Regions from separate parts of the Peribacillus sp. NPDC056705 genome, predicted to be linked through region 2. Evidence: predicted binding sites of a transcription regulator. Region 2 holds the regulator's gene; each other region holds the start of a gene.
What was found. Region 2 encodes LexA, which represses DNA repair genes until DNA is damaged. Its sites were predicted from a motif close to CGAACATATGTTCG; they were not measured.
Positions count from the first base shown of each region.

Region 1: a site for LexA is predicted at 1,522-1,535, ahead of ACFRAK_RS15125 (carbohydrate kinase). Genes of this name have one in related genera too.
Region 3: a site for LexA is predicted at 1,177-1,190, ahead of ACFRAK_RS21640 (YolD-like family protein). Genes of this name have one in related genera too.

Region 1 covers NZ_JBHTYI010000010.1:160,967-164,253, forward strand. Annotated here, with positions in the region: gene ACFRAK_RS15125 (carbohydrate kinase) at 397-1,488, opposite strand; gene ACFRAK_RS15130 (EamA family transporter) at 1,911-2,819, shown strand; gene ACFRAK_RS15135 (carbohydrate kinase) at 2,973-3,287, shown strand, end outside.
Region 2 covers NZ_JBHTYI010000008.1:49,346-52,632, reverse strand. Annotated here, with positions in the region: gene ACFRAK_RS12760 (YneB family resolvase-like protein) at 1-462, opposite strand, end outside; gene yneA (cell division suppressor protein YneA) at 482-793, opposite strand; gene lexA (transcriptional repressor LexA) at 949-1,572, shown strand; gene ACFRAK_RS12745 (hypothetical protein) at 1,856-2,086, opposite strand; gene ACFRAK_RS12740 (hypothetical protein) at 2,441-2,728, shown strand; gene ACFRAK_RS12735 (esterase/lipase family protein) at 3,071-3,287, opposite strand, start outside.
Region 3 covers NZ_JBHTYI010000026.1:4,145-7,431, forward strand. Annotated here, with positions in the region: gene ACFRAK_RS21625 (endonuclease domain-containing protein) at 224-661, shown strand; gene ACFRAK_RS21630 (hypothetical protein) at 781-975, shown strand; gene ACFRAK_RS21635 (hypothetical protein) at 993-1,139, shown strand; gene ACFRAK_RS21640 (YolD-like family protein) at 1,336-1,569, shown strand; gene ACFRAK_RS21645 (hypothetical protein) at 1,830-2,531, shown strand; gene ACFRAK_RS21650 (hypothetical protein) at 2,550-2,786, shown strand; gene ACFRAK_RS21655 (helix-turn-helix domain-containing protein) at 2,827-3,054, opposite strand; gene ACFRAK_RS21660 (hypothetical protein) at 3,266-3,287, shown strand, end outside.

The sequences.
Region 1 (3,287 bases), on a different contig from region 2:
TACAAGAAAAAATATGCTTGGTCAAATAGTAGATAAATTCCTTTACTTTTCAATTTTTAAATAAACAGCCTCCAAAAAGAGAAAAATACCTTTATGTCATGAGAAGGGTTCCTTACTTAAGGTGATTTAACAAATCTAATATTACTTGCTCTAACTAATCTGTGTTATCAACAAAAAGGGGGGATGGGGTGAAGAAAAAATTCGTAGTGTCATGCGTATACTTGGTTTAACGCATTCCGTTATTCGTTATTTACACCAAAAAAACGTCTATCCATTGGGTAGACGGTATTCTGGTGTAATGTCATTAAACTGATGGAAGAAACTCGTCTAAAAAGAGCATCTGCTTAAGAAAGGCAGATGCTCTTCGATTTTTAGTAACGAAATGTAGATATTTCTTCATGAAAAAAGCTTTACTAATTCATGAATTTTTTCAGGTTTCAAAAATGTGGATATAGATTCTTCAGTTTGAATGGTAAGGGCGGCACCGGCAAGCCCCAATTGGCAAGCACTCATTAAAGATTCTTCGTTCAGGATACCATAGATTACACATGAAGCAAATGCTTCACCAACACCTGTGACCTCAACAACATCAGTTTTGAAAGGAGGCAAGTGGCCAGATTCCTCAGTAGAGTAATAATATACTCCTTGTTCACCTAGTTTGATAATAACTTTTCGAACGCCACGCTGTGTAATTTTTTCACAGGCTAATTGACAATCCTTAATTGAATCGATTTTTATTTCTGCAAGTATCTCTGCTTCTTCTCGGTTAGGCATTAGCAGTTCTACACCGTCAAGATGAAAGGGAAGCTTACGGGCTTTGGCTGTAGATACAGGGTCAATGTAAAGGGGAATGTTTTCATCTCTGCAGCGCTTAATTAAATAACTGAGACTTTCCTTAGGAATATTCGTATCCAAAAAAACAGCTTGTGAGGAAACAATATAAGACCATCTTTCCTCAAACATAGAGGTTGTTATTTTTTCGTATATTTTCATATCAGCCATGGAGACAATACTTTCACCATTAATATCTATCAAGGTGGTAAAAGTGCCTGTACGTTCTGTTGGTAACATCCATACTTGACTAACATCAACTCCTTGGCTTTTCGTTTCATTCAGTATCCAGTTACCTTCTTTGTCGTCTCCTACACAGGTCATAAGTGAAGTGTTACAGCCGAGTCGACTTAAATTTTCAGCAAAATTGCGTGCAATACCGCCACAAGCTTCAGTAATTTTTACTGGATTGGATGAATATAAACGTACCTCCTGATTTGATCGGGCTTTCCGGTCTGTGTTTGCTCCACCAATGCAGACGACCGATGATTCTTCTTTGAGAATATAGGCGCGTCCTTTTATTTCACCGCGTCTCGTCAGATTAGCAATATAATTGGCAACAGTAGGTCGTGATATACCAACTTTACTTGATAATTCTTGCTGTGAAATGAAAGGATTTATTTTTATGTAATCTAAAATTTGTTTCTCTTTATCCATGGAAGTATCCTCACTAACAATAGTTTAGTCATGCAAACGAATGTTTTATTTTAATTGTAAATAGAGTAATCATTAGAAGTTTACCTTTTGTTTGAGTACAAATGATCGCCGGAATTTCGGCTATTTATTATGACGAAATTGTCTATTTTACCAAATAGTCGTTATTAAACAAGTTAAATAATAGGATGAAACCATAAAATCATTCTTTTGCTCCACCAATTTGCTTACTTTTTAGTATTCTCATTTCTATCGACAAATAAATTATACGCTATCTAAATATTTCAGACAAATGATTGATCAACCTAAAAATTGATTGTAAAAATGTCTATCTTTGATTTATATTGAAGATTATGATTTTTGTAGGTTTTTCAAAAATCATAGTCATAATACAACGAACTCTAGGAGGAAGTAGAATGTTGAAGATGTATCTGTACCCCTTGTTGATAGTTATAGCGGCTAGTAGCTATGGTATAGTTTCTACCATAATAAAACTAGCAATGCGCAGCGGTTTTTCGGTCTCTGAAGCAGTTACAAGTCAATTTTTTTTCGGTTTTTGTATCGCCATCTGTATTTTCTTTCTTACAAACAGAACAAAATTAAGCTTTAATGGAGTTAAAATTCTTATCCTTGCTGGAGTTTTTACAGGATTAACAAATATTTTTTATGGTCTTTCATTGAACTATTTACCTGCGTCTTTGGCTGTTGTACTATTGTTTCAATTTACATGGATAGGCACGTTGATCTCTTGTATTACAAAACGCGAATTTCCTAGTCGAATAGAATTGATCTCTTTAATTATATTGGTTGCAGGGACCATACCAGCAGCGGGTTTGATTGATGTTGATTTATCTCAAATACATTTTCAAGGGTGGTTATGGGGTTTGGCAGCTGCTTTTTGTTATTCCCTATTTTTATTTGTTAATGGCAGGGCAACTACAAATATGAATACCTCTAATCGATTAGTATTGGTTTCATTCTTTGCTTTCATGATGTCAGTTGTTTTTCAGTCTCCAGAGGTTATTTGGAATGGAACGCTGTTTAGCGAAGGTCTTTGGATTTATGGTTTGACATTGGGGTTATTTGGGATGGTTATTCCAGTTTTCTTATTCACTATTGCCGTTCCTAAAGTTGGATTGAGTATGTCATCAATATTGGGTGCTATAGAATTGCCAATCGCGGTAATGGTTTCAGTCATATTGTTAAGTGAAAATGTTACTTCACTACAAATAGTAGGTATTGTAACTATTATTCTCGGGATGAGCCTGCCAACAATCCTTAACAGAAATATATTTTTAATTAAAAAGAACGGTACAACATTAGGCACAAAATAAATTGTATTCATTTATTTGAAATACAAAACACGACAACAAGCTGTCATGTTTAATTAATTTATTATTTAAAAAATAATTGACAATTAAAAATGTAAGCGTATACTAAACGTATGTTTATCAAATAAACAATTGTTTTGGAAGTGGGGTGTGAAAATGGCTAATGTTATGAATGAAAAAGAAGAGTTAATTTTAAATATGATTCGAGAAAATCCATTTATTTCTCAACAGGAATTATCGGAAATTGTCGGTATTTCAAAGTCGTCTATTGCAAATATTATTTCTGGACTAATCAAAAAAGAGTATGTCTTTGGTAAGGCTTATGTTTTAAATGAAATTGCACCTATTGTTTGCATTGGTGGTGCTAACGTAGATAAGAAATTTTATACAAAATATAAAATCACTAATGAAACATCTAATCCAGTAAAATCTTCTAGATCGGTTGGAGGAGTAGCAAGGAATATTGCTGAA
Region 2 (3,287 bases):
AAGATTTTTTTGAGGACGATACCCTTTTTCAACGGCCCTTATCATCCCGCGCTTTATTTTTAGATTATGTAGTTTCCTTTGATATTCTTCTACAATTCCGACAATCTGGATGACCATCGCATCCGAATCCGATAGCTCAAGTTCGCCATCGTGTGAGAGCGTATAAATTTTCACATCTTCTTTAAGGATGACATGGAAAAGGGCTATTTTGGCATTCCCTCTTCCCAGCCTCGTTTCGTCCTGGATTAATAGTACTTCAGCTTCTTTGGTTTTAAATAGTTCGAGCATGTCAAAAATGCCATCCCTATTTAACTCATAACCACTAGCCTGTTCTTTTATTATGGAAATGACTTCAACATCCATCTTTTCTGCCAATTTGACTAATTCATCTTCCTGCCTTGCCAATGATGTTTCCTGTGACTCTTTTTCTGTGCTGACCCTACAATAGATTACCGCTTTCATAATACCCTACCTTCACTGCTTACTGCTCACTGGCCAAATTCTGGACAAGTTCTTCCCCTTTAACCGGTATGACGATGACTTGACCGGGTTTAATCGAATCTGCCCTTACTCCATTATGCTCTTCTATCCAACCAATGAATTCTTTTTTTGTCAAATTTGCTTCTTCATATTCTTCGGCAATTCCCCATAGGGTGTCACCTTCACTTACTTCTATAGAAAGGAAATCATTTTTTTGATCATTGTTCAATGTACAAGAGAATAAAATTGAAAAGATAAATACTGATCCCGCTAATAGAATCGTATAAATATAATTTTTGTATAATTTTTTCATAAATATCCCTCCAAAGCGAATGTTCGTTCGTATGTTATGACCAAATTATAATACGAACGTTTGTTTCAGTCAACAACAAAATTCGAACTTATGTTTGTATAGAGTTGGGGGCCATGCTATAATATAGCAAAGAACATTGGGGAAGAGGTGCACTAATGACTAAACTATCAAAACGGCAGCAAGATATTCTTGATTTCATTAAAGAAGAGGTTCGCCAAAAAGGGTATCCACCTTCCGTACGGGAGATTGGCGAAGCAGTGGGACTTGCATCAAGTTCAACAGTACACGGACATTTATCCCGCCTGGAGAGTAAAGGCCTGATTAGACGTGACCCAACCAAGCCAAGGGCCATTGAAATAATGAATTCGGAGGAAGCGAACAATATTCCAAAAGCCAATGTCGTGAACGTTCCGTTACTTGGAAAAGTAACAGCGGGCATGCCTATAACGGCCATCGAGAACATAGAAGAATACTTTCCGCTTCCCGAAAGCATGGTTCCGCATGATGACCATGTATTCATGCTGGAAATCATGGGTGAAAGTATGATCGAAGCTGGAATTCATGATGGAGACTATGTCATCGTGAAACAACAAAGCAATGCCAATAATGGAGATATCGTCGTGGCCATGACGGAAGATGATGAAGCCACTGTAAAACGATTCTTTAAGGAACCGGATTACATAAGGCTTCAGCCCGAGAATTCAAATATGGAACCAATTATTTTACGAGATGTTTCGATACTTGGAAAAGTAATAGGCTTATATAGACAAATACACTAAAAGCGCTAACCGCGCTTTTTTTGTTTGTTTAATTTATGTCCCGAATTCTCTCAATATGCATATGGAAGAGTAGGTTTTGATATATTTTTTAATAGAATCTATTTTCATGTGAATATTACATCTTTTATAACGGATGTACGGTTCACTATCCCTCTTGATATAAATACTTTGGAAAGAAGCTCATTCAAAAAAAGGAGAGCGTTGAAATACCGTTCCCAGTTAAAATTTCATGTCATTCTTAATGATTCACTTTAATAAGGTAAAGTTCGACCAAGCCATTCCACTATTGAATCTTCACTTGTGTAGAATCATATGCTTTTCCAAGCGCAGAGACGGAATCCCCTTTACTGACAATATGATAAACTTCCTCGTTACTTGCTTCATATTTAGTTAAATCGCTTGTTTTTATAAGGTTCACCAGTTTTTCTGTATATTTCGGATCCGAGGCATACCCCGCATCGAATATTGCTTTGGATGTTTTTTTCTCCAATGACAGCTGTATATAGACTTCCATTTCATGACGTCCCGTTTACGTATAGATTGGCAAGATCTCGAAGACTTTCTTCCCAAGATGGGTATTTCCTGAATTTGTTCCATCCTTGAACGGGCACACCGATGTGGTATTCGATTGTTTATGTTGGCTCTTTCCGAGTTGTTTTAAACCATTCCCGCGGCCAACTAGAAAAAGCCGTCAATCCATATAATTATATGGATTGACGGCTTTAAAATTGAACTCTGAAAATCTTCAAAACCTGGTTGCATAACCTTTGATATATTAGTTTTAAATATGAATTTTTTTATTATAGTATAAAGCCTTGATAAAAAGTAAAAATTAATTTTGAAAACTTCTATTTAAGGTGGTGAAATTATGGACTTCCCAACCATCCATACAAACTTTTGGGATGCAGTAATAGCCATTCCTATCATCATGATTCTTACTCAACTAATTAAGGTCATATTTCATATTCGCCCAAAATTCATCCCTACCATCGCTTTGGGTCTTGGCTTGTTCATTTCCATTTTCATCAGTCATCGTCATCACTTGGTTGCAGGGATTTTCATGGGCTGGTTTTATGGCTATGCAAGCATTGGCAATTATGCTGCACTTAAAACAGGTATTTTGTCTTATAGAGAATCTTATCAAAAGACAGATTAAACCCGTTGTCTCGCTGCAATTCATCAATCTCTTGTATTGCCACAAGCCCGACTGGCTTCTATCCCCATCGAGCAACAGTTAAATCAATATCTAAATTAACAATTGCGACCTTAATTTTCCTTTGGCTGAATAACCAACTCTCATGTTAACCATACCATTATACATTACCCACAAAATACCTTTTCAATTAAATAAAGGTATTAATCGGTAAAAAAGAGGTTCGAAATGCACTTATCCCGAACCATGATTTTAAAAGAAAAATTGAATGTTCTTTTAGAAAAAAACCGTACTCAAACTGACTTTCCTTCGAATTTGATACCTTCTCAATAAGAAGGCATTTCACTATTTCTCGATATAGACCGAACGAACCAGAGTCCGGGTTCTTTCAGTGCCATCCACATTTTTTTCCTTGACGTCAATGGTTACATTATAAACACCTGACTTAGGCACTTCTGGAAGGGTACCAGTAAAATTTTCGGTCTCCAGTACCTTAATTGAGCTTTTCTCACTAATTTCATTACCGGTTTCATCTACTAAGCGAACCAAAAAAGTTGTGCTG
Region 3 (3,287 bases), on a different contig from region 2:
TAACAAATTCTTTTGTTTCAGTCATACCAACGGATTAAACTTGTTTTTCATTGGTAATGATAATAAGTAAAAAACAAAGTAACTGATTAGTCGATAATTAGTTGATTTATTTTAGATAATCAGTAGGTGATTCAATAATGGAATCGTATCTACTTTGGTAAATGATATGTAGAAAGTTCGTAGAAGTTGCTTGTACCTACGAGAAAGAGGAAATTTATTTACAATGGTAGAATATGTGGTGTTTTTTGGACTTGACCTATCAGGGTTTGTCTTTCTAGGCTTGGACATACGAAGAAGCAGAGGAGTGACTGTGGATCGATACATTCCCCCATACTTTGTGGAATTGGATAAATGTCAAAGTCCTATTGAGAAGAGGGTCTTGAAAGCATTATGGATGAGGGATTATAAAGTAACTACACAGTATCCAATAAGAAGGTATAGAATTGATATAGCACTACCAGAGTATCGGTTAGCCATTGAATGTGATGGTAAAGATTTTCATTCAAGTAAAAAAGCTAAAGCACACGACAGGAAGCGAGACGCATACCTAAGATCAATTGGATGGAAAACGCTGCGGTTTAGTGGAAGCACAATCAATGGTAATATGAGCAAGGTGATTACTCGAATTGAATCAGAAATACAAAAGAAACACTCTAATTAAAAAGGGTTTGTTACGTTTTTTGTCACAATTAAAAAATAATTCCTAATTTCTTCACAATACTGTCACGAGGACTTTTTACCTATATAATGAATATATAGGCAATGGGGGAGGTTGGTTTTGTGAAATTGAGTTTTGAGCGAATCGGTAATATAAAGGCTAACTTACAGTTATTTGATGATCATGTATTTCTAATGGCCGAGGATAGTATGCCTGTGAAGTTGTGCCGTGAAAAATATGGTGAAGAAGAAGCAATTCAATTTGCAATAAAGGAATTTGAAAAACTGAATAATGTAATTTTGACGTCTATCGATTGATATTTGGAGGGATAAACATGCGCAACCAAGAAGGACTAAAAATAATTGATACTGAAGAATACACTTACATAGAAGGGATTGGTACAGCTACTGAAGAGGGGAATCTGGATTTAGAGGGGTTAATTAAAACATTGCTACAGGAAAAATACCTACGTTATCTTTAGAAGGGGAATTTTCCCTTTCATTTTTTTGACTAAATTAAGAACAAATGTTCTATAATGAATTTATAGAATGAAATGGAGATGTTCTTATGTCTATAAAAGATCGTGGAAAGCTTAAATGGCAACCAGCATTGATGCTGCCTGAATACGTTAAGTTACTTAATGATGTAAATAAGGATTATTACCGTCAAGTAAACCGATATTAGATGAATACCAATTAGAGGAGTTTGAAAACAAGATACATACCGCAATGGAGTTTGCTTCACCTGTAAAGTTTACAGTTTGGGAAGATGGATTTGATTGGGAGTATACAGGGATGATACATAGGCTAGATCAGTTTACAAAGCTTATTTATTTAGAGCTGGAAAATGAGAAGGGGCATATTATTAAGGTGAAGTTTGAGGATCTTGTAGCGGTAGAGGTAAGGGAGTGAAAAAGTTGACCAAAGCAAAACCTAAGAAACAACTGTGGATAAAAAGCAGAACATTCCTAAATGGATTTACAGTAGATGATTATTTAAGAAAAGAAGTTAAATTGATTGTAACTAAATATACCAAATGAACAATAGGTCACCATTCGCTGGTGATTTTTTTATTGTAATTTTTTACTTTTGATGAAAATAATACATAAATATTATTTTTGTGGTATAATTTGTATTTGTTACCAATATAACTCAAAGGGAGATGTACAAAAGTGTTAAAGAATCGTTTTTTAGTTTTACTATTATTAGTAGGGGTATTCATGTTTAGTAGTGTTAATGTTTCTTATGCAGAAGAAACAGATGATTGGGATTGGGCGGAGTTTGAGAGATTAAAATTATTAGATACCATAGAATTTTATGGATTAGATATACTTCAAGAAGAAGAAGCATTCGAAAAGAATACAACAAGTGAAGTTATGTACAACCCCATGTATGAAGATGGGACAACTTTAGATGTAAAGTTAATGGTTACAACAGATATAAACGGTAATATTACAGCTGTCGAATCAGATGCATCATTAATGACAATGGACATTCTTAAAAAAAAGAAGCCAAAGAATCCAAAAACCAAAACAAATCCTGTACCATATAAATTGAATGGGGGATCAAACAAAGCGAGCTTTATTAATGATCATGCTTACAATAAGCATAAATATGATTCTAAGAAAAAATCATCAGCTACGGCTACTCAATATGGAAAAGATGTTGATGTAAAAAAATTAAGAGAAGATACAATGGCCAACTATGATAATAAGTGGACAACTAAGGACAACTCTGGTCAAGTTCAAGTTCACTATGCTAAGAGTTATGATTCTAATATAAGCACTAAGGATACATCAACAAAAAACCATAGGGTTGTAATTAACAAAACTAAATCAACTAGGAGTACTCAATATCCCTTATCCTTTAAATAAAAACTAGGAGTGAAGAAAATGAAAATAAAAAAAAGCCAAAAGTTCGTACAGTTAGACGTAAGGAATTGGGATAATACAGAGTTAGTAGAAAGTTTATATGAGATTTGCGGGACTAGTAAAGAGTATGAAAATGATGAAGTAGAGGTTCATCAGGTTGTGGATTTAGGAAAACTTAAAAACGAGTGGAGGTATTTAATCATTTTAAATATTTCACAAGACTTGGATAACCTTGGTTCACCAATAAATCACTATTAGGTTTGAATGGAATTAATTATAGCTTAAAACCACCAGTCATTTACGATTGGTGGTTTTCTTCGTTAATTAATATCAATATATCATGAATATTTATTTCTAAAACTTCGCAAATCCTACCAATGGTATCCCTTTGATATTGTTTTGTATCGTCATTATATAGTCTTCTAAGTGTTTCAAATTTCAAATCAGTCATGGAAGCTAACTGTCTTATAGATATATTTCTTTCATCAAGAATCTTTTTTAAATTGGACTTAACTCTGATCCCCATGAATAACCCACCTTTTCCTTCTTCATAAATAAATTATATCACATAAAAAAAGATTGACTACGGAAAGTAGTAAAACGAACTACGGAATGTTGTTGACCATTAAACGTAGTCGTAATATACTTTGATTAACGACAACGAAAAGTAGTCAAGCGAGGGGTCTTGAAGGCATCCGTTATATAAAAATTTGAATTTAAAAGGGGATAAATAAAAAATGACAAATCAAACAATCGAAG